DNA from 4 places in the Streptomyces sp. NPDC056527 genome. Region 2 is predicted to be linked to each of the others. Evidence: riboswitches for the same ligand, from Rfam matches in the RefSeq annotation. Region 2 holds a riboswitch; each other region holds the start of a gene.

Region 1 (7,205 bases), on a different contig from region 2:
TCGTCCTCCGGCAGCGTGCCGGGGATGATCGTCAGGACCTCCTCCGCCTCGCACAGCGGCTCACCGAGGCGCGCGGCGGCCGCGCTGACGGAGGTGACGCCGGGGATGACGGTGGTGTCGTAGCGGTCCGCGAGCCGCTTGTGCATGTGCTGGTACGAGCCGTAGAAGAGCGGGTCGCCCTCGGCGAGCACGGCGACGGTGCGGCCGGCGTCCAAGTGGGCGGCGAGGCGGGCCGCGGCCTCCTCGTAGAAGTCGTCGAGCGCGCCGCGGTAGCCGCCGGGGTGGTCCGTGGCCTCCACCGTGAGCGGGTACATCAGCCGCTCCTCGATGTGGTCCTCGCGGAGGTGCTCGGCGGCGATGGAGCGCGCGATGGACCGGCCGTGGCGGGCCGAGTGGTAGGCGACCACGTCGGCGGACGCGATGGCCTTCACGGCGGCGACCGTCATCAGGTTCGGGTCGCCGGGGCCGAGGCCGACTCCGTACAGCTTGCCGGGGGCGATGGCGCTCATGCCTGGATCTCCGCTTCCGTCGCGATGGCGTTGATCGCGGCCGCGGTCATCGCGCTGCCTCCGCGCCGGCCCCGTACGACGAGGTAGTCGAGGCCCAGGGTCTGGGCGGCGAGGGCGTCCTTGGACTCGGCGGCGCCGATGAAGCCGACCGGTATCCCGAGGACGGCCGCCGGGCGGGGCGCGCCCTTCGCGATCATCTCCAGAAGGTGGAAGAGGGCGGTGGGCGCGTTGCCGATGGCGACGACGGAGCCTTCGAGGCGGTCGCGCCAGAGTTCGAGGGCGGCGGCGCTGCGGGTGGTGCCGAGCTCGGCGGCGAGGGCGGGCACGGCGGGGTCGGAGAGGGTGCAGACCACGTCGTTGTCGGCGGGCAGCCGCTTGCGGGTCACTCCGCTGGCGACCATCTGCGCGTCGCAGAGGATCGGTGCGCCGGCGCGCAGGGCGGCGCGGGCGCGGGAGACGACCTGCGGCGAGTAGGCGAGGTCGCGGACGAGGTCGGTCATGCCGCAGGCGTGGATCATGCGGACGGCGACCGTGGCGACGTCGGCGGGCAGATCCGCGAGGTCCGCCTCGGCGCGGATCGTGGCAAAGGACTGGCGGTAGATCTCCGCGCCGTCCTTCTCGTAGGCGAACATCGTGTCGTTCTCGCTCATCTCGTTGTGCGGGCCGTTGCGACTGCTTCGGTCAGGGAGGTACGGGGGGTGGGGCGGCCGTTCACGAGGTAGGCGCCCTCGGCGGTGGCGAGGACGTCGACCCAGGTGCCGGGGGCGCCCGGGGGGTGGCCGCACCGGCGCTCGCACCCGGAGAAGTGGACGGGGAGGCCCGGAGTGCCGGGTACGGCGTCCGCGCGGACGTCGGCGAGGGACTTGGCGCAGCCGGGGCGTCCGGTGCAGGCGCCGACGCCGGCCCAGGGGTCGTCGGGGCGGGTGATCAGCCCGGCCGCGTCCAGCTCGGGAAGCCGTGTGCGGGAGGCCCCGACGACGACGGCTCCGCGCCAGGGCGTGAGCCGTACCTCGTCGGCGGGCAGCAGCGCGCGGAGCTGGGCGGCGGTCATCCGCCCGAGCGGCGCGAGCACGTGCAGCGCGTCGCTGCCGAGCGCTCCGGGCCGGGGCGGCGCGGCGTGCGGCAGCTGGGGTGCGGGGGTGACGGGATGGGCGTCGACCCCGGCCCGCGCGAGCGCGGCGGCGAGGTCGAGCAGGCCGGTGGCGGGTGCGGGTGCGGGTGCCGTGGGGCCGCCGACCGTTCCGGGACGGCCGGCGGTGCCCGGCAGCTCCTTCACGCGCCAGGCGCCGTTCCCGGCGGTCCGGGCGGCTCGCAGGAACGCGTCGGCCGCGGCGAGCGCGGCGCGCGGCGCGTCGGCGTCGGCGACGCGGAACGCCTGCGCGCCGACGTACAGAAGGGCGCCGCCACCGTCCGCCCAGGACCCCGCTGCGATCAAGGTCACATCTGCGCCCAGCCGCGCCACGTCGCCCCGGCCGTCGTCCAGGGCGAAGAGGAAGCGGCCCGACAGGGCGGCCGTCCAGGGGGCCGCGCAGAGCAGCTCGTCCAGTTCGCGGGACCACAACTGCACGTCCGCGTGGCCGAGTCCGTCCACTCCCGCCGTCGGGGAGGCGACGATGTTGCGGACGCGTTCGTGGGTGGTCGAGGGAAGAAGACCGGCTTCCGTCAGCCGGTCCGCCAGCTCCGCCCCGCAGCCCTCTCCGAGGCCCCGCAGCTCCACGTTCCCCCGGGACGTGACCGTGACCCGGCCGTCGCCCAAGGACTCCGCGGCCGACGCCAGGACCTCCACCTGATGTGACGTCAACAAGCCTGCGGGCAGGCGCAGTCGGGCCAGGCCGCCGTCGTCGGCGGGGTGCAGGCGCAGCGCGCCGGGGCAGGCATCGCCACGGTCCCGTATGGGAGGTTCGCCCCGGTTGGGCGTTGTGGGTGGGGTGGGCGACATGGCGGCGAGCATACCCACGTGGATCCGGGCGACCCCTGGGGACGACCCCTGCCCGCCGTGCGCACGATCTACTATGCAGACGGCATGGGGTCCCAGGACCCCGGGGAGGAAGCCCGGTGAGAATCCGGCGCGGTCCCGCCACTGTGAGCCAGGTCGCACCAGCGGCCCGGTGAGTCAGGAACTCCTGCCGTCCATACGACCACCCGGGGCGCGGACAACCCCGAGGAAGGCCTGCGCACGCATGCGAATTCTGTTGCTGTCGCACTCCGACACCGACCTGCTCAGCGCCCGCGCGGCCGGCGGCCCCGTCGAGTACCGGTTCGCCAATCCCTCCCGCCTCGCCCTGGACGACCTGCCCGGGCTCCTCGACGGCGCCGACCTCGTCGTCGTCCGTCTCCTCGGCGGTCTGCGCGCCTGGGAAGAGGGCCTGCAGGCGCTGCGGGCGGCGGAGATCCCGCTGGTCGTGCTCTCCGGCGAACAGGCCCCCGACGCCCAGCTCATGGAGACCTCCACCGTCCCCGTCGGCGTCGCCACCGAGGCCCACGCCTACCTCGCGCACGGCGGCCCGGCCAACCTGGAGCAGCTGGCCCGCTTCCTCTCCGACACCGTGCTGCTCACCGGCCACGGCTTCGACGCCCCGGCCGCCGCGCCGACCTGGGGCCCGCTGGAGCGCACGCCCCGGACGACCGACGGCCCGACGGTCGCCGTGCTCTACTACCGCGCCCACCACATGAGCGGGAACACCGCCTTCATCGACTCCCTCTGCGAGGCGATCGAGGACAAGGGCGCCCGGGCCCTGCCCCTGTACGTCGCGTCCCTGCGCGCCCCCGAGCCCGAGCTGCTCGACCGCCTGCGCGGTGCCGACGCGATCATCACGACCGTCCTCGCGGCCGGCGGCACCAAGCCCGCCGAGGCCCAGGCCGGCGGCGACGAGGAGGCCTGGGACGCGGGCGCGCTCGCCGCCCTCGACGTACCGATCCTGCAGGCGCTCTGCCTCACCGGTTCGCGTTCGGCCTGGGAGGAGAACGACGAGGGTCTCTCCCCGCTGGACGCCGCCAGCCAGGTCGCCGTCCCCGAGTTCGACGGCCGGCTCATCACCGTCCCGTTCTCCTTCAAGGAGATCGACGAGGACGGGCTGCCCGCGTACGTCGCCGACACCGAGCGCGCCGCCCGCGTCGCCGGGATCGCGGTCCGCCACGCGCGGCTCCGCCACATCCCGAACGCGGAGAAGAAGCTCGCCCTGGTCCTCTCCGCCTACCCGACCAAGCACTCCCGGATCGGCAACGCGGTCGGCCTGGACACCCCCGCCTCCGCCGTCGCGCTGCTGCGCCGCCTCCGTGAGGAGGGGTACGACTTCGGTCCGGTCGAGGAGATCCCCGGCCTGGTCTCCGGCGACGGCGACGAGCTGATCTACGCCCTGATCGAGGCCGGCGGCCACGACCAGGACTGGCTGACCGAGGAGCAGCTGGCGAAGAACCCCGTCCGCATCCCGGCCGCCGACTACAAGCGCTGGTACGCGCAGCTCCCGGCCGAGCTGCGCGAGGCCGTCGAGGAGCACTGGGGCCCGGCGCCCGGCGAGATGTTCCTGGACCGGTCCCGCAACCCCGAGGGCGACATCGTCCTCGCCGCCCTGCGGCGCGGGAACCTGCTGATCCTCATCCAGCCGCCGCGCGGCTTCGGCGAGAACCCGATCGCGATCTACCACGACCCCGATCTCCCGCCGTCCCACCACTACCTGGCCGCCTACCGCTGGATCGCGGCGCGCGCCGAGGACGGCGGCTTCGGGGCGGACGCGATGGTCCACCTCGGCAAGCACGGCAATCTGGAGTGGCTGCCCGGCAAGAACGCGGGCCTGTCGGCCGCCTGCGGTCCGGACGCGGCGCTCGGCGACATCCCTCTGATCTATCCGTTCCTGGTCAACGACCCGGGCGAGGGCACGCAGGCGAAGCGTCGTGTGCACGCGACGCTCGTCGACCACCTGGTGCCGCCGATGGCGCGCGCCGACTCGTACGGCGACATCGCGCGTCTGGAGCAGCTGCTCGACGAGTACGCGCAGATCTCCTCCATGGACCCGTCCAAGCTGCCCGCGATCCGCGCGCAGATCTGGACGCTGATCCAGGCGGCGAAGCTCGACCACGACCTGGGCCTGGAGGACCGCCCGGAGGACGACGGCTTCGACGACTTCCTGCTGCACGTCGACGGCTGGCTGTGCGAGGTCAAGGACGCGCAGATCAGGGACGGTCTGCATGTGCTCGGCGGTGCCCCGACCGGTCCCGAGCGCGTGAACCTGGTCCTGTCGATCCTGCGCGCCCGGCAGATCTGGGGCGGTACGCAGGCCCTGCCGGGTCTGCGTGAGGCCCTGGGTCTGGACGAGTCGGCCGCGACCCGCACCACCGCCGACGAGGCGGAGGCGAAAGCGCGCGAGCTGATCGAGGCGATGGAGGCGGCGGACTGGTCCGTGGACGCGGTCCCGGCGGTCGCCGGCGCGTACGGCACCGACGTCCAGGCCGTGCTCCGCTTCGCCTGCGAGCAGGTCGTCCCGCGGCTCTCCGCCACGACCGACGAACTCACCCACGCCGTCCACGCGTTGAGCGGCGGCTTCGTGCCGGCCGGGCCGTCCGGCTCGCCGCTGCGCGGTCTGGTGAACGTGCTGCCGACCGGCCGCAACTTCTACTCCGTCGACCCCAAGGCCGTCCCCTCCCGCCTCGCGTGGGAGACCGGCCAGGCACTCGCCGACTCGCTCCTGGAGCGCTACCGCTCCGACAACGGAGAGTGGCCGACCTCCGTCGGTCTGTCCCTGTGGGGGACGAGCGCGATGCGCACGGCGGGCGACGACGTGGCCGAGGCGCTTGCCCTGCTGGGCATCCGCCCGACCTGGGACGACGCCTCGCGCCGGGTGAACGGCCTGGAGGCGGTCCCGCTCGCCGAGCTGGGCCGTCCGCGCATCGATGTGACGCTGCGCATCTCGGGCTTCTTCCGGGACGCGTTCCCGCACGTCATCGGGCTTCTCGACGACGCCGTACGGCTGGCGGCCTCGCTGGACGAGCCGGCCGAGGACAACTTCGTACGGGCGCACGCGCAGGCCGACCTGGCCGAGCACGGCGACGAGCGGCGGGCGACCACCCGGATCTTCGGCTCGCGGCCGGGCACGTACGGTGCGGGCATCCTCCAGCTGATCGACTCGCGCGACTGGCGGACGGACGCGGACCTCGCCGAGGTGTACACGGTGTGGGGCGGGTACGCCTACGGACGCGGTCTCGAAGGCCGTCCGGCGCGCGCCGAGATGGAGACGGCGTACAAGCGGATCGCGGTGGCCGCGAAGAACACGGACACGCGCGAGCACGACATCGCCGACTCCGACGACTACTTCCAGTACCACGGCGGCATGGTGGCGACCGTCCGCGCGCTGACGGGCACGGCCCCCGAGGCGTACATCGGCGACTCCACCCGCCCCGAGACGGTCCGCACGCGGACCCTGGTCGAGGAGACCTCGCGGGTCTTCCGCGCCCGGGTGGTCAACCCGAAGTGGATCGAGGCGATGCGCCGCCACGGCTACAAGGGCGCGTTCGAGCTGGCGGCGACGGTCGACTACCTCTTCGGCTACGACGCCACGACCGGTGTGGTCGCCGACTGGATGTACGACAAGCTCACGGAGACGTACGTCCTCGACCCGGAGAACCAGGCCTTCCTGAAGGAGGCCAACCCCTGGGCCCTGCACGGCATCGCCGAACGCCTCCTGGAGGCGGAGTCCCGCGGCATGTGGGAGAAGCCGGACCCGGAGACCCTGGCGGCCCTGCGCCAGGTGTTCCTGGACACGGAGGGCGACCTGGAGGACGACGGCGAGGGCTAGACCCTCGCCGGGTCGGGGGCCAGTTCGAGCCGGCGGCCCCGGAAGCCGGCTCGGATCCGGCGGTCGTGGGTGACGATCACCAAGGTGCCCGGGTAGGTGGCGAGGGCGGCCTCCACCTCCTCCACCAGGCCGGGGGCCAGGTGGTTGGTCGGTTCGTCGAGGAGGAGCAGGTCGGACGGGCGGGTGACCAGACGGGCCAGCTCCAGCTTGCGGCGCTGGCCGGTCGACAACTCCCGTACCGGAGTGGCCAGATCGGCGGCACGGAAAAGCCCGAGCCGTAGCAGCTCCTCCTCCCGGTCCTCCCCGAACGCGGCGGCGACCGTACGCGGGTCGTCCGGCAGCTCGGTGTCCTGGCGGAGCATCCCGACCCGGGGCGGGGTCGTCACCGTCCCGCCGTCCGGGGGCAGTTCGCCCGCGAGGACCTTGAGGAGCGTGCTCTTGCCGGCGCCGTTCGGGCCGGTGACCAGGAGCCGTTCGCCGGGGGCCAGGTGCAGGGAGTCGAGCCGCAGCCGGCCCTCCACCCGTACGTCGGTCAGTGCGACCGCGCCCGCCGAGCCCTCGATGTCCGCCGTGAACCGCAGCGGGTCCGGCGGCGCCGCCACCGCGTTCTCGGTGAGCCGCTGGAGCTTCTCGCGGGCGGCCCGGATCCTGCTCATCGCGCCGTGCGCCCGTGACCGGGCCCGGAAGGCGCCCGCCCCGCTGAAGGACGCCGGTGCCTTGCGCGGGATGGCGGAGAAGCGGTCGATGTTCGCGTCGGCGAGCGCCGCGTAGCGGGCGGTCCCGGCGCGCCAGTCCTCGTACTCCCGCTCCCACCGGGCCCGTTCGGCGGCCCGGCCGGTCAGAAAGCCGGCGTAGCCGTTGCCGTATCTGCGGACCGTGCGCAGCTCGTCGTTCACCTCCAGGACGG
Region 2 (7,205 bases):
CGGATAAGCGCCGTGGGCGCCACCGGCCGTCGCGGTCCTGCCGAGAGCCAGGTTGGGCCCTTCCGCCGCTCGGGCGGCCGCGACGGGCAGCAGCCCGACGCACATCAGGCCCGCCATCACCGCACCGGCGATGAGTCGGCGGACGTGGTGTTTCCCTCTCATGATGGCCTCTTGTTCCGTGATCCGAAGCTCGGACGATGACAAGAACGCTCGCCAGGTACCTGACATCTTTCTGGCGAGAAGGAGGCGCCGCAGACCTCAATCTTTTGAGTAACTCGGTCGATTCTTTGCAGCGCCAAGCCGACAGGTTTCTACCGGGTCATCACTTTGTCAACGGCCATGGCAACGGGCGGAGTCGCGTGGGCCCGTCCGTCGGCACAGCGCAACGGCCCGGCAGCCCGCGTGAAGCGGGAGCCGGGCCGTGACGCGTGCGACTGCCGGGATCCGGAGGAGTTAGGCGACGGGCGCCTGGGCGGTCGAGCCGCGGACCACCAGCTCGGGCTCGAAGAGCAGCTCGCCAGGGTGCGTGTGGGTGCCCTGGATCTGGGCGCAGAGGAGCTCGACCGCGGCCCGCCCCATCGCCTCGATGGGCTGCCGGACGGTGGACAGGGGCGGCTCGGTGCAGTTCATGAACGCGGAGTCGTCGAATCCGACGACCGAGACGTCCGTGGGGACCATCAGCCCCCGTCGCCGGGCGGCCCTGATCGCGCCGAGCGCCAGGGGGTCGCTCGCGCACACGATCCCGGTCACCCCCCGCTCCAGGAGGCGCGCGGCCGCCGCCTGGCCGCCTTCGAGGGAGAACATGGTCCGCTCGACGAACTTCTCCGGCAGCTCCCCGCCCGCCGCCTTCGCCGCGAGCCGGGCGGCCTCCAGCTTGCGGCGCGAGGGCACGTGGTCGCCGGGGCCGAGGACCAGGCCGATCCGCTCGTGTCCGAGCGAGGCGAGATGGCGCCAGGCCTGTTCGACGGCGACGGCGTCGTCGCAGGAGACGCAGGGGAAGTCCAGCCCCTCGATGGGGGCGTTGATGAGGACGACCGGGACGTTCCGCTCGGCGAGCTGCCGGTAGTGGTCGTGCGGCGCGTCGGCCTGGGCGAACAGACCGCCGGCGAAGACCATCCCGGACACCTGCTGCTGCAGCAGGAGTTCCACGTAGTCGGCCTCCGACACGCCGCCCTTCGTCTGCGTGCACAGCACGGGCGTCAGCCCCTGCTGCGCCAGCGCTCCGCCGATCGCCTCGGCGAAGGCGGGGAAGATCGGGTTCTGCAGCTCCGGCAGCACGAGACCCACCAGACGCGCCCGCTCGCCCCGCAACTGGGTGGGCCGCTCGTAGCCGAGGACGTCCAGGGCCGTCAGGACGGACTGCCGAGTCGCCTCGGAGACACCGGGCTTGCCGTTGAGAACACGGCTGACCGTGGCCTCGCTGACCCCCACCTTCTTGGCCACCTGAGCAAGTCGTCGCGTCATGCGCGCAAGACTAGCGCAAGCACCGCAAGCCAATTGCGTCCTCGTCGCAAGGAGAATTGCCGACGGAGACGATTCCCGCCGATCTTGTACCGCTCCGGCCCGGAGGGACGTAACCTCGCCAGGCGTGTGATCGGCACGCACTGTCGTACCCGCTCCGGAAAGGCCGTCCCATGCCCGTGATCGCCCTCCTGTCCCCCGAGCCGAGTCCTGGTCGCGTCGCCCTGGAAGGCATCGCGGCCTCGGTCGCCACCGATCTCGGCCTGCCGGACGGCAGCTGCCGGGTGACCTGGCAGCAGGTCGATCCGGACGCCGCGACAGGCCGGCGGCCGGAGTGGGAGGGCGACGGACCGCACTCGCCCATGGGCTATGTCAGCTGCGAGGAATCCTGTACGCCGGACGTCGTCGAGCGGCTGCCGCGGTCGCTGCGCGCCGAGTTGAGCCGCCTGCTCGGCGTCCCCGAGGACGGCGTACCGCTCTCCGTGCACCGGGCCGATGCGGACGCTGCGCTGGTCGACGGCACACTCGGGGCGGCGCCCTCCGAGGTCGTCTCCCTGCCGGTGGGACGGGTCGTCGGCGGCCGGGGCGAGGTCTACGACGACGCCTGGGGCGACGTGTCCGCCGTCATCCGCCTGGACGGGAGCCGGTTCACCCCCGACGCGCTCGCCGGCCTCGACGCCTTCTCGCACATCGAGGTCGTGTACCACTTCGACCGCGTACCACCCCGGAAGATCGAGACCGGCGCCCGCCACCCGCGGGGCAACACCGACTGGCCGCTGGTCGGCATCTTCGCCCAGCGGGGCAAGAACCGTCCCAACCGGCTCGGCGTCTCGCGCTGCCGACTGGTCAGGACCGACGGACTCGACATCCATGTGACGGGCCTCGACGCGGTCGACGGGACGCCCGTCCTCGACATCAAGCCCTACATGGCCGAGTTCGGCCCGATCGGCGACGTGACCCAGCCCGCGTGGACCACCGAGATCATGCGCCGGTACTACTGAGCCCGGAGGCCGGCGGCGCGGACTCGGGCGCCGCGTAGAGTGGGCGCGGGCGCGGCGTGATCACGAGGAGTACGAGTGACCGCTGTGAGTCTTGAGCACGCCACGGTCCCCGCCGACACCGGCGAGGTGACCCTGCTGATAGCCCGCCGGGTGGAGCCCGGATACGAAGCCGCCTTCGAGAGGTGGGCCCAGGGCATTCTCGCCACTGCGGCCACCTTTCCCGGCCATCTCGGCTACGGGCTCTTCCGCTCCACGGGAGGTGACGCCCCCTGGTTCCTCGTCCATCGCTTCCGCGACGCGGCGGCCTTCCGGGAGTGGCAGGAGTCGCCGGAGCGGGCGGCGTGGTTCGCGGACTGCGAGGGGCACCACCACACCGAGATAGCCCGGCGGCGACTGACCGGGATGGAGACGTGGTTCGCCAAGCCGGGCTCGACGCGGCCGGCGCCGCCGCGATGGAAGATGGCGATCAGCGCCACCCTGGCGATCTACCCGATCTCCGTCCTCGGCGGCTACTTCCTCGTGCCCCACCTGACCGCGCTGCCGCTTCTCCTCAGCAGCGCGGTCATGGCGTGCGTGTTCAACGTCCTGATGACGTACGTGGCGATGCCGGCCGTGAGCCGGATGCTGCGCGGCTGGCTGGGTCGCTAGGGGGTGCCCGTCGGCGACGATGTCAGACGCCGACCCCCGGGGCGCCTTCCGGTGCGCGCACCAGCCCTTCCGGCAGATAGCCGGACGTGACGCCCAGGTCCCACCCATGCACCTGTACGGCAAGTGCGGCCAGCGCGATCGCGCCGACCGGCAGCAGGCTGCGCGGGGCGGCGTCGGCCTGCACGCTCTCGCGGTGCCGGACGAGCCGGTCGGCCAGGGCCTCTTCGAAGGCCGGCTGATCGTCCTCCAGGAGCACACGCAGGAGTCGCTGGTCCGGCGACAGCGCGCCGACGGCGTCCAGACGACGCGCCGCCTCGGCGCGCTCCTCGGCCTCCGGCATACAGAGCGTCACGGAAGGCCAGTCCCTGGGCAGGTGCCCACGCGACGGAGTCAGGTAGCCACACAGGGCGTCCATCTCCGCCAGGTCCGCCGGCTCCGATCGCGACTCCAGCCGCGAGTACGGCACGCCGTCACGGATCGCGGGCGCGTAGTCCTCCCGCAGCAGCAGTCCGATCACCCGGTCCCGCTCGCGTACGACACCGCTGGCCAGGCAGAGTCCGAACGCGTCCAGCCAGGTCCGCGCGGTGGGCACCTCGTCGACGGCATGCCCGAAGCTGAACTCGTCGCTGCTCAGCGTCTCGTTCACGAGCGGGAAGGAGATCTCCCAGTCCCCATCGGGGAAGGCTCCGAGTTCCAGCACCCCGAACGCGCATGCGGCCGAGGTCAGCAGCGCCTTGCGGGAGGGCCCGAGACCGAGCGCGGGGTCGTCCAGGGTACGAGCGGCGACGTGGTCGAGCAGCTCGTCGCCCATGTCCCGCAACGCCTGCAGGGACAGTCTGTCGTAGCGCAGCCCGTGCCAACGGCCGAACGCCCGCCCGCCGATGTCCTCCAGCGCTTGGACGATGCGCTGCTCGTCGACCTCGTGACGCGTCACTTCCCGCACGGTTGTCGCCCTTCCTTGATCCGTTCGACCGGCGAACGGAACGCTATCAAGTGCGCTGACCTCGCCCGAAGTAGGCGACCAGCTCGGGGTCGAGGGACGGGACCTCGCGCGGTGTGCCCCGTCGCGCAGCGACTCGGTGGCGCGGACGCCCGCCGCGACGGCCATGCGCGCGGCGACCGGCGAGGTGTCGGTGCGGCCGCCGTCGCGGACGAAGCGCAGGAACTCGTCGATGAGCAGCGGATCGGCGCCGCCGTGGCCGGCGTTGTCCTCGGCGTCCGGCACGGGGTGGGTGACGTTGGCGTCCGGACGGAAGGCCGAGCGGCGGGAGTTCCACACCTTCACCACTCCCCCGGGTCCGTCGCCGAAGTTCTCCAGACGGCCCGCGGGATTGCCGCCGTGGACCATGAGGTCGCCCAGGGCCTGGACCTGGCGCGTCCAGCCGCCCGCGAGCCGGTGCAGGACGTCGATGTCGTGCGCGGCCTGGTGCGTCGCGCCCCACGGCCCCTCGCAGCGCGTGTGTCTCGTTTCGCCGTCCGGAATACGAGTCGATCGCGCCGTTCCTCACCCGCGCGGTACGCTGCCCGTGCAGCTGGTTCGCCCCGTCAGCCAGGCGGGACGCGTCGTAAGAGGGAACCCGGTGGGAATCCGGGACTGCCCCGCAGCGGTGAGCGAGAACGACCGCCGTCATACGCACTGGACCCGTGAGGGCCTGGGAAGCGACGGCCAGTAGGTGTCTCGTACGGCTTCCGTACGACGAGACGTGCTCGCGAGTCCGAAGACCTGCCCGTTGCCCGCATGCGACCGTTCGCATGCGGTGATCCCGGTGACCTCGTGGGCGGGTCGGCGTGCACAGCAGGGCGGATCGGCCGCGCGTACCTCGATGTACGCCTCTGCGGTGGTCCGCCCGGTTCGTCACCCCTTCGCTCGCGGCTCTCCGGGTCTGTCTCACGACACGCAAGCTCGCGAAGGAGAGTCACGTGACAACCGAGTCCGCGGCAGCACGGGCCACCGTCCACGGATACCCCCGCCAGGGTGGGAACCGGGAACTGAAGAAGGCCGTCGAGGGCTACTGGAAGGGCCGCGTCACCGCCGATGCCCTCCGGGAGACCGCCCGGGAACTGCGCAGGACCAACTGGGAGCAGCTCGTCGACGCCGGCATCCACGAGGTCCCGACCGGCGACTTCTCCCTCTACGACCACGTCCTCGACACCAGTGTCATGGTCGGCGCCGTACCCGCCCGTCACCGCGCCGCCGTCGAGGCCGACCCGCTCGACGGGTACTTCGCGATGGCCCGCGGCACGCAGGACGTGGCTCCGCTGGAGATGACCAAGTGGTTCGACACCAACTACCACTACCTCGTCCCCGAACTGGGTCCCGACACCGCCTTCACCGCCGACAGCGGCAAGCAGGTCGCCGAGGTGAAGGAGGCCCTCGCGCTCGGCCACGCGGCCCGCCCCGTCCTGGTGGGACCGGTCACGTACCTGCTGCTGGCCAAGCCGGCGCCCGGAGTCGCCGAGGACTTCGAACCGCTCACCCTGCTGGACCGGCTGCTGCCCGTGTACGCCGAGGTGCTCGCGGACCTGCGCGCGGCCGGCGCCGAGTGGGTGCAGCTCGACGAGCCCGCCCTCGTGCAGGACCGCACCCCCGCCGAGCTGAACGCCGCCGCCCGCGCCTACCGCGAGCTCGGCGGTGCGGCCGACCGGCCGAAGCTGCTGGTCGCCTCCTACTTCGACCGGCTCGGCGGGGCTCTGCCCGTGCTGGCGAAGGCCCCCGTGGAGGGACTCGCGCTCGACTTCACCGATGCCGCCGCCGCGAACCTCGCGGATCTCGCGACGGTGGGCGGTCTGCCGGGCAAGCGGCTGGTCGCCGGCGTCGTCGACGGCCGCAACATCTGGATCAACGACTACCGGAAGTCCCTCACCACCCTGGGCACCCTGCTCGGCCTCGCCGGTCAGGTCGACGTCGCGGCGTCCAGCTCGCTGCTCCATGTCCCGCTGGACGCCGCCGCCGAGCGGGACGTCGACCCGCAGATCCGTCGCTGGCTCGCCTTCGCCCGCCAGAAGGCCGCCGAGATCGCCACCCTCGCGCGCGGCCTGTCCCAGGGCACCGGCGCGATCGCCGCCGAACTCGCCGCCAATCGCGCCGATCTGGCCTCCCGCGCAGGCTCGGCGATCACCAACGACCCGGCCGTACGGGCCCGCACCGCCGCGGTCACCGAGAGCGACGCCCGCCGCGCCCAGCCCTACGCCGAGCGCGCGACCGCCCAGCGGGCCCACCTGGGTCTGCCGGCTCTGCCGACCACGACCATCGGCTCCTTCCCGCAGACCGCCGAACTGCGCACCGCGCGCGCCGACCTGCGCGCCGGATGGCTCGACACGGCGGAGTACGAGGAGCGGATCGAGGCCGAGATCCGCGAGGTGATCTCCTTCCAGGAGAAGGCCGGTCTCGACGTCCTCGTCCACGGCGAGCCCGAACGCAACGACATGGTCCAGTACTTCGCCGAGCGGCTGACCGGATACCTCGCCACCCAGCACGGCTGGGTCCAGTCGTACGGCACCCGGTACGTCCGGCCGCCCGTCCTGGCCGGCGACGTCTCCCGCCCGGCGCCGATGACGGTGCGCTGGACCACGTACGCACAGCGGCAGACCTCCCGTCCCGTCAAGGGGATGCTGACCGGCCCGGTCACGATGCTCGCCTGGTCCTTCGTCCGCGACGACCAGCCGCTCGCCGACACCGCCCGCCAGGTCGCGCTCGCCCTGCGTGACGAGGTCGCCGATCTGGAGGCGGCGGGCACGTCGGTGATCCAGGTCGACGAACCGGCCCTGCGCGAGACGCTGCCGCTGCGCGCCGACGCCCACGCCCCGTACCTCGCCTGGGCCACCGAGGCCTTCCGGCTCACCACGGCCGGAGTCCGTCCGGAAACCCAGATCCACACGCACATGTGCTACGCCGAGTTCGGCGACATCCTCCGCGCCATCGACGACCTCGACGCGGACGTCATCAGTCTGGAGGCCGCGCGCTCCCATATGCGGGTCGCGGACGAACTCGCCGGCGCCGGATACCCCCGGGAGGTCGGCCCCGGTGTGTACGACATCCACTCGCCGCGCGTCCCGGAGGAGGCGGAGGCCGTCTCCCTCATCGAGCGTGCCCTG
Region 3 (7,205 bases), on a different contig from region 2:
GGTTCCCCGCCCCGCACGTCCGCGACGCCGTGATGGATCTCGTACCCTTCCACCGGCTCGCCGAGCGCCTCGCCGACCGGCCGGGCCAGCGTCTTCTCGGGCGCGAACCGGATCCGTACGGGCAGCAGTCCGAGCCCGTCGACCGTGCCGGCCTTCGACTCGACCTCGTCCTCGATCCGCTCGCCGAGCGCCTGGAAGCCGCCGCAGATGCCGAGCACCGGGCGGCCCTCCGCGGCCCGTCGGGCGATCGCGTCCGCGAGGCCGCGCTCGCGCAGCCAGGCCAGCGCCTTGACCGTCCCGCGCGTCCCCGGCACGACCACCAGGTCCGCGTCGACGAGCTCTTCGGCACGGTCCACGAACCGCACCACCACGCCGGGCTCGGCGGCCAGCGCGTCCACGTCGGTGAAGTTGGACATCAGCGGCACGGCGCAGACGGCGACCCGCAGCACGTCCTCGCCGACCGGCGGCGCGACGACCGACTCGCGGACGGTGCCCCGCAGCGAGACCCGCAGGCCGTCCTCCTCGTCGATACCGAGGCCGTGCGCGTACGGCAGCACACCGAACGTCCGGCGCCCGGTCAGCCCGAGCAGCATGTCGAGGCCCGGCTCCAGCAGGGTCACGTCACCCCGGAACTTGTTCACGAGATAGCCCGCGATCAGCTCCTGGTCCTCGGGCGCGAGCAGCGCCGTCGTGCCGAAGAACTGGGCGAACACCCCGCCCCTGTCGATGTCGCCGACGACCAGCACCGGCAGCCGCGCCGCCCGCGCGATGCCCATGTTCACGATGTCCGTGCGCCGCAGGTTGATCTCGGCCGGACTGCCCGCCCCCTCGCAGATCACGGCGTCATACGTGCCCCGCAGCTCCTCCAGGCACGCCAGGACGGGCTCGAAGAGCGTCTGCTGCCGCCCTCCGTGGTAGCCCCTGGCGCTCATCTCGCCCACCGGCTTGCCCATCAGGACGACCTGGCTGGAGCGGTCGCTGCCCGGCTTCAGGAGCACGGGGTTCATCAGCGCGGTCGGCTCGACGCGGGCGGCCTGCGCCTGCATGGCCTGCGCCCGGCCGATCTCCGCGCCCTCGCGCGTCACGAAGGAGTTCAGGGACATGTTCTGGCCCTTGAACGGCGCGACCTTCACACCCTGCCGGACCAGCCAGCGGCAGATGCCCGCCGTGACGACGCTCTTGCCCGCGTCGGACGTGGTTCCCGCGACCAGCAGCCCCCCGCCTCTCATGCCTTCCTCCGCTTCATCGCGCCCGCCACGATCCGTCCACCCACACACACCGCCAGCGTCAGCGCGGTGACCCGGCGCGAGAGCCGCACCGCCCGTTCGATGTCCCCGACCTCCACGGCCCGGCCCTCCCCGTTCAGCACCGGCCGGTGCTCGACCCGTCCGCCGTACGAGAGCGTCCCGCCGAGCCGGACGCCGAGCGCCCCCGCGAAGGACGCCTCCACCGGACCGGCGTTGGGGCTCGGGTGCTTGGCGGCGTCCTGCCGCCATGCCTTCGCCGCCCCCTTGGGGTCGCCACCGGCGACCGTCGCGAGCGCGGCGGTCAGCCGGGCGCCCGGCCAGCCGGCCACGTCGTCGAGCCGGGCCGAGGCCCAGCCGAAGCGCCGGTACGTCGGGGACTTGTGGCCGACCATCGCGTCCAGCGTGTTCACGGCCCGGAAGCCGACCAGTCCCGGAACCCCGGCGACCGCGCCCCAGACCAGGGCGCCCACGACGGCGTCGGAGGTGTTCTCGGCGACGGACTCGACCACCGCGCGGGCCATCGCCGGACCGTCCAGGGAGTGCGGATCGCGTCCCACCAGATGCGGCAGCCGCTCGCGGGCCACCTCCAGGTCGCCGGCCGCCAGGGCGCCGCCGATGGCGCGGGCCTCCCGGCCCAGGGTCGTGCCGCCGACGACGGCCCAGACGGAGGCGGCGGTCAGCGCGACGGCGGCTCCGGGGCGGTCGCGTACGGCACGCGCGGCCAGCGCGGCGATCGCGGTGGCGCCACCGGCACAGACGGCGGTGTGCAGCGCGCCCCACCCGCGGTGGTCGCGCCGGAGAAGCTTCTCGACGGAGCCGGCGGCGCGCCCGAACGCGGCGACCGGATGGCCGCGGCGGGGGTCGCCGATGAGCAGGTCCGCGGCCAGACCGGCGGCGGCGCCGTACGCGAATACACCTGTGGCTGCACTGCGGCCGGGCATGGCGCTGTGTCCTCACTCAGGGTCCGCGCCCTGGCTCGACGTGACCGGCGGCGAGAGTTCCTGGCTCCCGGGGGATCGATTCCCCGGTCACAGTGGCGGGACCGCGCCGGATTCGCACCGGGCTTCCTCTGTTGCCGCCGTAATGGCCCCGGAAGTCCACCACGCTGTGCGAACACCCGTCAACTCACGCTTGACCTGCGGCGGGACAGTGTGCGGAGCACCACAGGAACGACGGACGGGCGGTCCCACCCGAAGGTGCGACCGCCCGTCCGTCGAAGCGGGACCGTCGTCAGACGACGATCAGATAGATGCCGTACGCGACGGCCGCCACGCACAGCGCGAAGCAGGCGTACGCGCCGGTGCGCGCCAGGGCGGCGGAGCCTCCCTGGGAGGCGGCCTGCTCCTGCTTGGAGAGGCCGACGATGCCGAGGGTGAACAGGCCCACGAGGGCGACGGTCGCCACGAGGCTGACTCCGAAGACGGAGCCGAGAGCTGCCCAGTCGATCTTCATGTCGTTCGTTCCTTACACCGCGGCCGCGGGGGCCGTGGGGGCTGCCGGGTCCGTGGGGGCCGGCGAGGGGATGGTGGTCTTGAGGTCCTCGTCCGCGACCGAGGCGACGGAACCGGTGGGCGGCGGGGTGACCGCGGCGATCGCGGTGGTGACGACACCCGCGGGCTCGGCGTCGATCTCGTCGGCCGTGACGTTGTTGTGGTCGACCGGCTGGCGGCGCGACAGGGACCAGATGACGGCGGAGCCGCCCACGAGGAGGACCGCGACGACGGCGACGCCCCAGCTGCCCTGCTTGGTGAGGAACTCGGCGCCGGCGCCGACCAGGCCAGCGGCGGGCAGGGTCAGACCCCAGGCGACGAACATCCGGGTCGCGGTCGACCAGCGGACGACACCGCCCTTGCGGCCGAGACCCGCGCCCATCACGGCGCCGGAGCAGGACTGCGTGGTGGAGAGCGAGAAGCCCAGGTTGGACGAGGCCAGGATGACCGTGGCGGCGCTGGTCTGGGCGGCGAAGCCCTGCTGCGGCTGCAGGTCGGTGAGGCCCTTGCCCATCGTGCGGATGATGCGCCAGCCACCGAGGTAGGTGCCGAGCGCGATCGCGACACCGGCGGAGACGACGACCCACATCGGGGGGTTGGAACCGGGGTCGACGACACCCTGGGTGACCAGGGCCAGGGTGATGATGCCCATGGTCTTCTGCGCGTCGTTGGTGCCGTGCGCGAGGGAGACGAGACCGGCGGAGGCGATCTGGCCGGCCCGGTAGCCCTTCGCCGTGGACTTCTGGTCGGTCCTGGAGGCGATCTTGTACGTCAGCCTCGTGGCCGCCATGGCGGCCAGGCCGGCGACGAGCGGCGCGGCGACCGCGGGGATGAGCACCTTGGTGACGATGGTGCCGCCGTTGACGGCCGACCAGCCGGCCGACATCACGGCCGCGCCGATGAGGCCGCCGAAGAGGGCGTGGGAGGAGCTGGAGGGCAGACCCATGAGCCAGGTCAGCAGATTCCAGAGGATGGCGCCGACGAGCGCCGCGAAGATCACTTCGGTACGAATGCCCTGTTCGTTGATGATCCCGCCGGAGATCGTCTTGGCGACCTCGACGGACAGGAACGCACCGACCAGGTTGAGCACGGCGGACATGGCCACCGCCGTCTTGGGCTTGAGGGCACCGGTCGAGATGGTCGTCGCCATCGCGTTGGCGGTGTCGTGGAAACCGTTCGTGAAATCGAACACGAGAGCTGTCACGACCACAATCGCGAGCAGCAGCGTGATGTGTTCCATTTACCCAGGCAATCGTTTGACGTCAGTGGCTGGACGAACGTAGGCAACCTGAGTGAACGGAAGGTGAACTGGGTCGGGCTGCATGGTGACTCTAACCGTGTTCGGGCATTCCGCTTAGCGTCTCCGGGCGCGGATCTGTCCACGATGTGGTCGCCCCGCAACCCCGGGTAAGCCGTGCCGTTGGGGGACACAAGGGACGTGTCCCACTTCCGCCCCTCTCGCCCCATGTCACCAGCCGGACACCCCAGGGGCCGTGTCAGTCGACCGGGGGACCCGTCGAAGAGATCCACGTCACTCCGGAGTGGCCCTCCGTGGGTCCGCTCGACGGTGGCCCGGTCGGGGCCCATGCGGGTCTGTCCGGTGGCAGCCCGTCCCCGCCCTGCCGACACTGGGAGCGTGCGCCCGGCTACAGCGACGGCAGCGGCCGTCACCACCCTGCTCGGTGTCGGCGCGGCCGCGATCGCGGCCGGCCGGTACGCCAGTGACGCCGCCCTCAAGGCGGCCGGACGGCCCCTGCCCCGCGACCCCCGCCTCACCGTGCATGCCACGGACCCCGGTCACGTCACCCTGACCCGCAGCCTCGCGTCGCTGCGCCCGGGTACGTACGGGATCGAGGGTCCCGGCATCCACGCCGTCGTCGGACCCGTGCTCGACCGGGTCCCGCACAGCGCGGACACCGTCGTCCGCCGCCTGGAACGGGTCGAGCTCGGGACCCTGGAACCCGGCGCCCGGGTCCGCTTCACCCCCGAGCTGCACAGCGGCGACCCGGGCACCGCGCTCGGCCTCGACCACGAGGACGCCGACATCCCCGGCGAACTCGGCACCCTGCCCGCCTGGCTCGTCCCCGGCGCCCGCTCCACCTGGGTGATCGCCCTGCACGGCATCGGCACGACCCGCCGGCACCCCCTCAACCTCGTCCCGTTCCTCTCCCGACGGCAGATCCCCGTCCTGTGCCTCGCGTACCGAGGGGACGAGGGCGCGCCCCGGTCCCCGGACGGCCTCGGCCACCTCGGCGCCTCCGAGTGGCGCGACGTCGACGCGGCCATCCGGTACGCCGTCCGCAAGGGCGCCCAGCACGTCGTCCTGCTCGGCTGGGGGCCCGGGGCCACCATGGCCCTGCACGCCGCCGCCGACTCCGGCGTACGGGACGTGATCCGCGGCCTCGTCCTGGACTCCCCGGTCCTCGACCACGAAGCCACCCTGCGCAACCTCGCCTCCGCCCGCCGCGTGCCCGGCCCGCTGCTTCCGCTCGCCGTCCGCGCCGCCCAGGACAGGACCGGCCTGGACGGCGGCCGTCTCCAGCAGGCCGCCGACCCGGCGGGTCTGCGGGTGCCGACGCTGGTCTTCCACGGCCCCGACGACACCATCGCCCCCTGGGAGCCCTCCCTCGAACTGGCCGCCCGCCGCCCGGAACTGGTCACCCTGCACACGGTCCGCGGCGCCCCGCATGCCTCGATGTGGAACGCCGACCCGGTCCGCTACGAAGAGGCCCTGCGCCGCTTCCTCACCCCCCTGCTCTGACCCCTCCTCGCGCGGTGTTCCACCGGCGCTGCCGATTCCGATTGGGCTTTCAGGCCGTCAGCGGGAAGACTGCCTCCGTGACGTCTCGAAAGCCTGATGAGCAATTGGCGCGCAACTCCAGACTCCGACTCGTCCGTCCGCGGGCACTCGCCACCGCCCGACGGGCCGTGACGACGCGGCGCACCCGGCCGGCGCCGCGGCCGCCCGAGGGCACTCCGCCCCGCGCGGAACTGGCCCGCCAGGCACGGACCGTCCTCGCCGACGCCGTACGGATCGCCCGCTGGGCAGCCGTCGACCGTGGGGCCGGGGGCGCCGCTCCGACCGACCCCGAGGCCTTCGCCGTCCAGGAACGCGCCGCCGCCGCACTGGACCTGACGCCCGACCAGATCCGGGCGGGCTGGGACCGGGCCCGGCTCGCCGGACTCGTCGAACTCCACGACGGCACCGCCCGCCCCGGCTGGCGGCTGCACGCCTGGGACCGCGACGACTCCGCCGTGCTGCGCGGCTGGGTCGCCCTGTTCGACGCCTGGTCGCTGGTGCACCCCGCCCCGGAGGACGTGGCGCCCAGCGCCGTGGCCGAGGTCGTCGAGGCCGTCCCGCAGCTGCTCTCCCTCCTCCAGCTCTCCGCCGGACCGGTCCTGGTCCCCGCCCTTCTCGACCTGCTCCAGCAGCGGGTCGAGGAGCTGCGCGAGGAGCGCTGCGAGGTCCCCGTCGAGGGCACCGACACCGACGCCGTGTGCGCGGCCGGACCCGACGGACTCTCCGCCCTGCTCGACTGGGCCCTGGAGGGGCTCGCCGCCGTGGGCGCCCTGACCCTCGGCGAAGGCCCCGAGAGCGCCGAAGACGCTCTCGCCACCCTGACCCCGCTCGGGAACTGGGCGGTCTGGGTCAAGCTGGAGCAGATCTGCGTCGCCGCCCAGAGCCCGGCGGGCAACATCGAGCAGTCGGCCGAGGACATGCTCCGCGGCTGCGCCCGGCTCACCCCCGGCCCCGCCCGCGACGAGTACCGCGCCTGGCTCGCGGCCCGCACCCTCTCCAGCGCGGTCACGGAGCTCCTCGCCGTCGCACGCGGCGAGGACGCCCTGCTGCGCGGTCTCGCCTTCGAGGCGCTCCGGGTCGTCGGAGCCCCCGCCGAGGCCGAGGTCCGGGCCGCCGCCGAGGAGGCGTCGCTGCGCCCCTACGCCCTGCTCTGGCTCGCCGAGTACGACGGCGCCGACCCCGACGACGCCCCGGACGTGCTCACCCGCGAGGAGGCCACCTGGCTCTGGGTGGACACCGCCGCGGCGGTGTCCGACCACGGCGAGAGCGCCCTGCTCGTCCGCCACCTCGACTCCGCCGTGCAGGGCACCGTCCCGGCCCTCCTCGACGAGGTCCGGGCCGTCGGCCATCCCCGAACGGTCCAGGTCCTGGTCGCCCTCGCCGCCGCCCACCCCGACCCGGCCCTCGCCAAGGCCGTCCGCCGGGCGGCCTTCCAGGTCCACACCGGGGGATCGTGAGGGAGCCGTGAGGGTCCGCTACTCCGCGGCCCCCGGGAGATAGGTACCGAAGCTCCAGATGTTGCCCTCGGCGTCGCGGGCGATGTAGTCCCGCGAGCCGTACTCCTGGTCCTTGATCGGCATGACGATCTCGATGCCGTGCTCCACCGCCCGCGCGTGGTGTGCGTCCACGTCGTCCACGTGGACGTACACCCCGGCGGGCCCGGCGGCC
Region 4 (7,205 bases), on a different contig from region 2:
GCGGTAGACGAGGATGAAGTCCTCGCCGACCCGCTCGCGGATGCGCCGGACGATCTCCAGCGGGAAGCGGACCCGGTTCTCGTAGCTGCCGCCCCAGCGGTCGGTGCGCTGGTTGGTGGCGGCCGCGATGAACTCGTTGATCAGGTAGCCCTCGGAGCCCATCACCTCGACACCGTCGTACCCGGCCGCCTTGGCCAGCTCGGCGCAGCGGGCGTAGTCCTCGACCGTCTGCTCGACCTCGGCGTCGGTGAGCTCGTTGGGGACGAAGGGGCTGATCGGCGCCTGGATCGCGCTGGGGGCGACGAGAGCGGGGTGGTAGGCGTACCGGCCGAAGTGGAGGATCTGCATGGCGATCCGGCCGCCCTCGGCGTGCACGGCCTCGGTGATGAGCCTGTGCTCGGCCACCTCGTCCTCGGTGCTGAGCTTGGCGCCGCCGTCCCAGGGGCGGCCGGCCTCGTTCGGGGCGATGCCGCCGGTCACGATCAGCCCGACGCCGCCGCGGGCGCGCTCGGCGTAGAACGCGGCCATGCGCTCGAAGCCGTTCTCGGTCTCCTCGAGGCCGACGTGCATGGAACCCATGAGCACCCGGTTCGGCAGGGTGGTGAACCCGAGGTCGAGCGGGCTCAGCAGGTGCGGGTACGGGGTGGTCATGGGGGCGCCTCCTCGCGCAGTGTCGTCGTGACTGTTGTAGACGACCCGAGGGACGTTGTGCAACAAGTTGCATAAGCGGGGGAGGGTGATCTGCGCGACGTTGCGCACCACGGCCCCCTGGCGGGGATCCGCCAGGGGGCCGTCGTGGTGCCTCGAACGCCTCAGGCGCCTCCCGCGCCCGGAGCGCCCAGGTGCCCAAGGTGCCTCCGGTGCGCGGGGTGCTCCAGCTGCGTTTGGTGCCTCGGATCCCTCCTGCGTCTCACGCCCCTCGCGGAGCCGTGACCCAGGCGTCCAGATCCTCCGCCGTGCGCGGTCCCTCCACGTCCGCGCCGAGCAGGCCGTGCGCGCGCAGCAGCCGCGTCACCGCCATGCCCCACGGGCGACGCAGGCGCGCCGCGTCGAGGAGCTCGTCGTCGGCGAGCAGCTCCTCGATCGGGCCCGTCCGCAGCCCCTGGGGGGAGAGCACCGCGGCCTCGTCCGCCCAGCGCAGCGCCAGATCGACATCGTGCGTCGCCATGACCACCGTCGTACCGGAGTCCCGCAGCCGCCCGAGCACCTCGAGCAGGCGCTCCTGCCCGTGCGGGTCGAGCCCGGCCGTCGGCTCGTCCATGATGAGGACCCGCGGCCGCATCGCCACGGCTCCCGCGATCGCCGCCCGCTTCCGCTGCCCGTAGGAGAGCAGATGGGTGGGCCGGTCCTCCAGGGCCACGATGTCCAGCGCCTCCAGAGCCTCGCGGACCCGGAGCCGAACCTCCTCCTCCGGAAGTCCCAGATTCATCGGCCCGAACGACACGTCCTGTCCGACCGAGGCCGCGAAGAGCTGGTCGTCCGGGTCCTGGACGACCAGCTGCACCGTCGTCCGCAGCCGGGTCAGCCCCTTCCGGTCGTACGACACCTCCTCACCGTCCAGCCGGAGCGCTCCGGCGCTGCCGCGCAGACCCCCGCTGAGCAGCCGCAGAAGCGTCGTCTTGCCGCCGCCGTTGCGCCCGAGGAGAGCCATCGCCCGGCCCTCCGGCACGGCGAAGTCGATGCCGTCGAGGACGACCGGCCCGTCCTCGTAGGCGAACGTGGCCTTCACCAGTTCCACGACAGGCGGTGCAGGGCTCACGGCAGGGACCTTTCCAGTACGAGAGTGAGCGCGACGAGACCGGCCAGGAGGCCGGCCGTCGACGCGAGGAACCGGGCCGAGACCGCGGCCTGGGGCACCAGGACCCGCAGGGTCCCGTCGTACCCCCGCCCGGCGAGCCCGGTCTGCAGGCGCTGCGCACGGTCGAAGGCGCGGACGAACGCGGTCGCGCCGAGCCCCGCGAGCGAGCGCCAGGTCGCCGCCCGGGTGGTGAGCCCGAGCCGGGCCGCCTGCGCCTGCCGGATCTTGGATATCGCGTCCAGCAGCAGGAAGCTGATCCGGTACATCACCAGCGCCACGTCCACCACGGGAGCCGGTACCCCGGCCCGTACGAGACGCGGCAGCACGTCCGAGACGGGTGTGGTGAACGCGAACAGCAGCACGCCCAGGGAGGCGGCCGAGGTCCGCAGCAGCAACTCGCCCGCGTGCACCGGACCGTCCGGCGCGAGGGCGACGATCCCCCGTCCTCCGCCGACCTCGAACAGGAGCGGGATCGCGCCCGTCACACAGAACCCGAGGGGGATCCGGAACGCCCGCCACAGCTGACGCCCCGGCACCCCGGCGGGGCCGAGGAGCACGGCGAGCGTGGCCGCCGCGACGAGCACGGCGCCCGGCCAGGGCGGCAGACAGACCGCGCACAGGGTCAGGCCGAACCCGAGCACGGCTTTCTCGCAGGGGTGACGGCGGCGCCAGCGACTGCTGTGCGCCGCCGCGTCGATCGGCAGCATCGGCGTCTACTCGTCGCCGGTGGTGACCAGCGGTTCCTTCGCCGCCAGGGCGCGCGCCTCACCCTGCCTGCGACCGCGCCGCAGCCCGAAGTAGTAGGCCAGCACGCCGGCGCCGAGCGCCGCCTGGAGCGAGAACAGCGCCGACTCGATCTCGCCGGACGGCGGCTCGTACAGCGGGCTGAACCACGGCTCGTAGTCGGGAGCGATCTCCGTGATCGCCGCCTCCGCCTCGCCGTCGGCCCCGGTGAAGGGCTCCTCCTTGTGGTCGCCGAGCCCCAGCACCAGCGGGAGCACCGCGAGCGCCGCGACGACGAGCAGGAGCAGTGTGTTGATCTTCGCGTTCCGGCTCATCAGGCGCTCGCCTCCGCGTTCTCGTTCTTCTTCCGGGACGGGAGCAGGACACCGAGGCGGGTCAGTTCCCCCTTGCTGGACTGCGTGAGCAGCCGCATCACGAGAACCGTGAGCAGCCCCTCGCTGACGGCGAGCGGCAGCTGGGTCACGGCGAAGATCCCGCCGAACTTGGCCAGCGCGCCGAGCACACCGCTGCCCGGGTCCGGGAAGGCCAGCGCGAGCTGCACGCTGGTGACGCAGTAGGTGGAGATGTCGGCGACGAACGCGCCGAAGAACACGCTCACCATCAGCGGCACGTTGGACCGGCGCAGCAGCCAGTACGTGCCGAAGCCGGCCCATGGGCCGACGATCGCCATCGAGAAGACGTTGGCTCCGAGCGTCGTGAGCCCGCCGTGGGCGAGCAGCAACGCCTGGAAGAGCAGCGTGATCGTGCCCAGGACCGCCATCACCGGCGGCCGGAACAGGATCGCGCCGAGGCCCGTACCGGTGGGGTGCGAGCAACTGCCCGTCACCGACGGGATCTTGAGCGCGGACAGGACGAACGTGAACGCACCGGACGCACCGAGCAGCAGGGTGGACTCGGGGTTGGCCTTGACCTCACGGGTCAGCGCGCGAACACCGTGGACAACGAAGGGAGCGGACGCGACGCCCCAGGCGGCCGCGTGCACAGGGGGCAGATACCCCTCGGCTATATGCATGGTTGGGAGACCCTCTCCAGCACCTCGTGGATGGACAACGCACCTTGGCCGGTCTCCTGGCTGACGGGTCATGCCGCCGCGGCTCCGCCTTCCCAAACCGCCGCGGTCTCCCGCGGTGGTCCAGTGGCTTCCCCGGAGGGATGGAGCCGGACTTCCCGATCACAGTGGCGAGGGCCGCACCGGTACCGCACCGGTTTCCCGTACACCAAGGCGCTGTGACAGTAGTGGGTTGACCAGGTACATCACAACACGGAGGCCCTTCCGGACGGTGTGTGACAGGTCTCGCGCGCGCCCCCCTCTCACTCCTTTCGGTACGTGTACGCCTCCGATGCCGCGGCCACCACGGCGTCCAGATCGCCGCCCGCGCTCGCCGTGACGAGGGCGGCGACGGCGCCCTCGACGAACGGGGCGTCCACCAGCCGGGCGCCCTCCGGCAGCTCGTCCTCCTCCGCGAGGAGCGCCTTGACCGTCAGTACGGCGCTGCCGAGGTCGACGAGCAGCGCCACTCCGGCGCCCCGGTCGACCTCGTGTGCCGCCGCGACGATCAGGTCCGAGCTGGTGCCGAGGCCGCCGGCCGGTGTGCCGCCCGCGGGGGCGATCGGCGCGGTCGCCCCGCCGCCCGCGAGACCCCGGGCCAGCACGGTGACGGCGGCGGCCACCTCCGCGCTGTGCGAGACCAGGACGATTCCGACCTGCGCGGTCATGCGGCCGCCACCTCGGCGAGGGCGGCGATCAGCAGCGCGGACGAGGTGGCCCCCGGGTCCTGGTGGCCGATGGAACGCTCGCCGAGATAGCTCGCCCTGCCCTTGCGCGCCTGGAGCGGGACGGTCGCGAGGGCGCCCCGCTCGGCAGCCTCCCGGGCCGCCGCGAAGGACTCGCCGAGCCCCTCGGCCGCGGGGACGAGCGCGTCCAGCATCGTCTTGTCGCCGACCTGGGCCCCGCCGAGCTGCCCGACCGCGGCCACTCCCGCGGCGAGCGCCGCGGCCAGCTCCTGCCGCGTCACGGTCGGCTCCTCGCCGAGACTCTTGCCCGTCCGGCGCAGCAGCGTCCCGTACAGCGGCCCGGACGCACCGCCCACGGTGGAGATCAACTGCCGCCCGGCGGCGACGAGTACGGCCCCCGGTGTCGCGGGCGGCTCCTTCTCCAGCACGACCGTCACGGCGGCGAACCCCCGCTTCAGATTGACCCCGTGATCGGCGTCGCCGATCGCCGAGTCGAGCTCGGTGAGGCGGTCGGCCTCACGGTCGACGGCGGCCGCGGCGATGGTCAGCCAGCGAAGGAAGAACGCGGCGTCGAACTCGTTCACCTCGGACACCCCTCTCACCGGCCCCAGCGCAGGGCGGGCGTCTGCACGGGCGCGTCCCACAGCCGCAGCATCTCCTCGTCGGCCTCGCACAAGGTGACCGAACAGCCGGCCATGTCGAGGGAGGTGACGTAATTGCCGACCAGGGTCCGGGCGACCGGCACCGCGCGTTCGGTCAGGACGCGCTGGACCTCGGCGTTGAAGCCGTACAGTTCGAGCAGCGGAGTGGCGCCCATGCCGTTGACCAGGGCGAGGACCGGACCGGACGGCCGTAGATCGTCCAGTACGGCATCGACGGCGAAGTCCGCGATCTCCCGCGAGGTCATCATCGACCGCCGCTCGCGCCCCGGCTCTCCATGGATTCCGACGCCCAACTCCAGCTCACCGGCGGGCAGTTCAAAGGTCGGGCTGCCCTTGGCGGGCGTGGTGCACGCGCTCAGGGCCACGCCGAAACTCCGCGACCGTTCGTTCACCCGCCGCGCGATCGCCTCCACCCGCTCCAGCGGCGCGCCCTCCTCCGCGGCGGCCCCGGCGATCTTCTCCACGAACAGCGTGGCCCCGGTCCCGCGCCGCCCGGCGGTGTACAGACTGTCCGTCACCGCCACGTCGTCGTCGACGAGCACCTTGGCGATCTGGATGCCCTCGTCCTCGGCGAGCTCGGCGGCCATCTCGAAGTTGAGGACGTCCCCGGTGTAGTTCTTGACGACGAAAAGGACCCCGGCCCCGCTGTCGACCGCGGCGGCGGCGCGCACCATCTGATCGGGCACCGGTGACGTGAAGATCTCCCCGGGGCATGCGGCCGCCAACATCCCGGGCCCCACGAACCCCCCGTGCAACGGCTCATGACCGGACCCGCCCCCCGACACCAGCCCGACCTTGCCGTCCATGGGCGCGTCCCGCCGCAGCACGACGCGATGCTCGACATCGACGGTGAGTTCGGGATGCGCGGCGGCCATCCCCCGCAGCGCATCGGTGACCACGGTCTCCGGGACGTTGATCAGCATCCTCATGGTTACCTCCTGATGAGACTAGCGAACAGGTCACTGAGCATGGTTTTTGCAGGTCAGAGCCAGTGAGGCAAGTTGTTGATCTTGGCGGGCCGTGGCGGCGGGGGGCGGTTCTGTGCGGTACTGATGCTGACTGAATGCCGACCTTCCTGATGATGTATCAGGTTCGGGTTGCGTGAACGAGCTTTGCGAATGCGCATCATGGCGCAATTATCGACGCGAGGTCGCATGGGCGCACCGGTGCGTCGTGGGCCGGATCCGCGGTCCTGGTCGGTGGAACGCCCAGGGAATGATCGCCTCCACGTGGTCCTGCGGCAAGCACGACGATGGGTTGTGTCTTTCCGTGTGAACCATCGTCGGAATCGACCCGAGACGAGGCACCTGCACCTGGCAGGGGAGCGCCTGTTCTGTCCAGATGGTCTTGCTGCTCTCGCTGAAGCGGACGCCCCAGCTCTGGGAGAGTTCGGTGCAGATGAGCAGACCGCGGCCGCGGTCTGCTGGACGGTGCCGCCGTGGTGCAGGCTCCGCGCAACCTTCGGAACGCGGAGTGGCCCGCGTGAGAATCCGGGGATTCTCGCGCGGGCCGGGAGGCCTGGAACCGGACGTCGGCCGGTCAGCTGCCGGAGGAGGCGAGGTACTCGGCGACGGCGGGCACCTCAGTACCGTCCTGAACCTGCTTCAGGCCTCCGGGCACACCCGCGGCGGGCTGCACGATGTACGTCTTGGTGCTGGATGCCCTGGCCGGGTCGGAGAAGGTCTGCGGTTCGTGGAAGCCCTCGGAGTACGAGGTGAGGGTACGGAGTGCGGCGGTGATCACTCGGCCGGATTCCGGAGCCCTTCCCATGAGAGAAGCCGAGGCCCAGGCGTCTGGGATCGGGTGCCACTGAACGGGTCAGTGCGTCGCGGTCAGTCGTCTTCCGGGATGGACGGAGCTGTGTAGGCGATGTCGAGGACGTACTTTTCAGGGGTGGGGCACTGTGCCCAGGCCTGCGCGATGCGTTCGAGGCTCCAGGCGTCACCGATCTGCTGCAGGGTTCGGATGTATTACTGATCGTTTCAGAATGCCGTCCTGCGGAGACGCTGGCAGCCCATGGAACAATCCCTTCAGCCACTGGCTCAGGGGGGATGGCGCAGTATGGAACGGGTTGGGGATGCACGGGACCTCGTGCTTGGTTACGTCGACGCCCTGAACTCAGTTGACGAGGCCACGAGGGCGGCAATCCCGTCGCTTGAGCGACTCGCAGATGTCCTCGACTTGGTCCGTTCGCGCCAGATCCTCAGCCGGAGTGGGCGCATCGGCACCTACTCCTACACGGTTCATGGGGCAGGGTGCCGCTTCGT

What was found. Region 2 has a riboswitch for cobalamin ahead of metE (5-methyltetrahydropteroyltriglutamate--homocysteine S-methyltransferase). Riboswitches for the same ligand answer to the same signal wherever they lie in the genome.
Region 1: linked by a shared signal. The riboswitch ahead of cobN (cobaltochelatase subunit CobN) and the one ahead of metE (5-methyltetrahydropteroyltriglutamate--homocysteine S-methyltransferase) in region 2 are both predicted to bind cobalamin.
Region 3: linked by a shared signal. The riboswitch ahead of ACFQ7Q_RS09965 (cobalamin biosynthesis protein) and the one ahead of metE (5-methyltetrahydropteroyltriglutamate--homocysteine S-methyltransferase) in region 2 are both predicted to bind cobalamin.
Region 4: linked by a shared signal. The riboswitch ahead of ACFQ7Q_RS28610 (energy-coupling factor ABC transporter permease) and the one ahead of metE (5-methyltetrahydropteroyltriglutamate--homocysteine S-methyltransferase) in region 2 are both predicted to bind cobalamin.

What each region holds. Positions count from the first base shown of each region.
Region 1 is NZ_JBHTTQ010000029.1:31,664-38,868, forward strand. It holds gene cobJ (precorrin-3B C(17)-methyltransferase) at 1-509, opposite strand, end outside; gene ACFQ7Q_RS16875 (precorrin-8X methylmutase) at 506-1,141, opposite strand; gene ACFQ7Q_RS16880 (cobalamin biosynthesis protein CobG) at 1,156-2,460, opposite strand; cobalamin riboswitch at 2,512-2,655, shown strand; gene cobN (cobaltochelatase subunit CobN) at 2,690-6,298, shown strand; gene abc-f (ribosomal protection-like ABC-F family protein) at 6,295-7,205, opposite strand, start outside.
Region 2 is NZ_JBHTTQ010000107.1:2,332-9,536, reverse strand. It holds gene ACFQ7Q_RS32070 (CARDB domain-containing protein) at 1-162, opposite strand, end outside; gene ACFQ7Q_RS32065 (LacI family DNA-binding transcriptional regulator) at 454-1,464, opposite strand; gene ACFQ7Q_RS32060 (SAM-dependent methyltransferase) at 2,016-2,462, shown strand; gene ACFQ7Q_RS32055 (antibiotic biosynthesis monooxygenase) at 2,538-3,110, shown strand; gene ACFQ7Q_RS32050 (immunity 49 family protein) at 3,133-3,921, opposite strand; partial or broken gene ACFQ7Q_RS32045 (hypothetical protein) at 4,100-4,536, opposite strand; cobalamin riboswitch at 4,627-4,856, shown strand; gene metE (5-methyltetrahydropteroyltriglutamate--homocysteine S-methyltransferase) at 5,031-7,205, shown strand, end outside.
Region 3 is NZ_JBHTTQ010000013.1:26,178-33,382, reverse strand. It holds gene ACFQ7Q_RS09970 (cobyric acid synthase) at 1-1,229, opposite strand, end outside; gene ACFQ7Q_RS09965 (cobalamin biosynthesis protein) at 1,226-2,188, opposite strand; cobalamin riboswitch at 2,220-2,364, opposite strand; gene ACFQ7Q_RS09960 (hypothetical protein) at 2,478-2,699, opposite strand; gene ACFQ7Q_RS09955 (anion permease) at 2,712-3,977, opposite strand; gene ACFQ7Q_RS09950 (alpha/beta hydrolase) at 4,374-5,498, shown strand; gene ACFQ7Q_RS09945 (hypothetical protein) at 5,576-6,994, shown strand; gene ACFQ7Q_RS09940 (VOC family protein) at 7,013-7,205, opposite strand, start outside.
Region 4 is NZ_JBHTTQ010000080.1:24,736-31,940, forward strand. It holds gene ACFQ7Q_RS28590 (FAD-dependent oxidoreductase) at 1-651, opposite strand, end outside; gene ACFQ7Q_RS28595 (ATP-binding cassette domain-containing protein) at 911-1,759, opposite strand; gene cbiQ (cobalt ECF transporter T component CbiQ) at 1,756-2,505, opposite strand; gene ACFQ7Q_RS28605 (energy-coupling factor ABC transporter substrate-binding protein) at 2,512-2,856, opposite strand; gene ACFQ7Q_RS28610 (energy-coupling factor ABC transporter permease) at 2,856-3,554, opposite strand; cobalamin riboswitch at 3,583-3,807, opposite strand; gene ACFQ7Q_RS28615 (PTS-dependent dihydroxyacetone kinase phosphotransferase subunit DhaM) at 3,854-4,258, opposite strand; gene dhaL (dihydroxyacetone kinase subunit DhaL) at 4,255-4,860, opposite strand; gene dhaK (dihydroxyacetone kinase subunit DhaK) at 4,875-5,867, opposite strand; gene ACFQ7Q_RS28630 (hypothetical protein) at 6,478-6,708, opposite strand; gene ACFQ7Q_RS28635 (DUF6896 domain-containing protein) at 6,955-7,205, shown strand, end outside.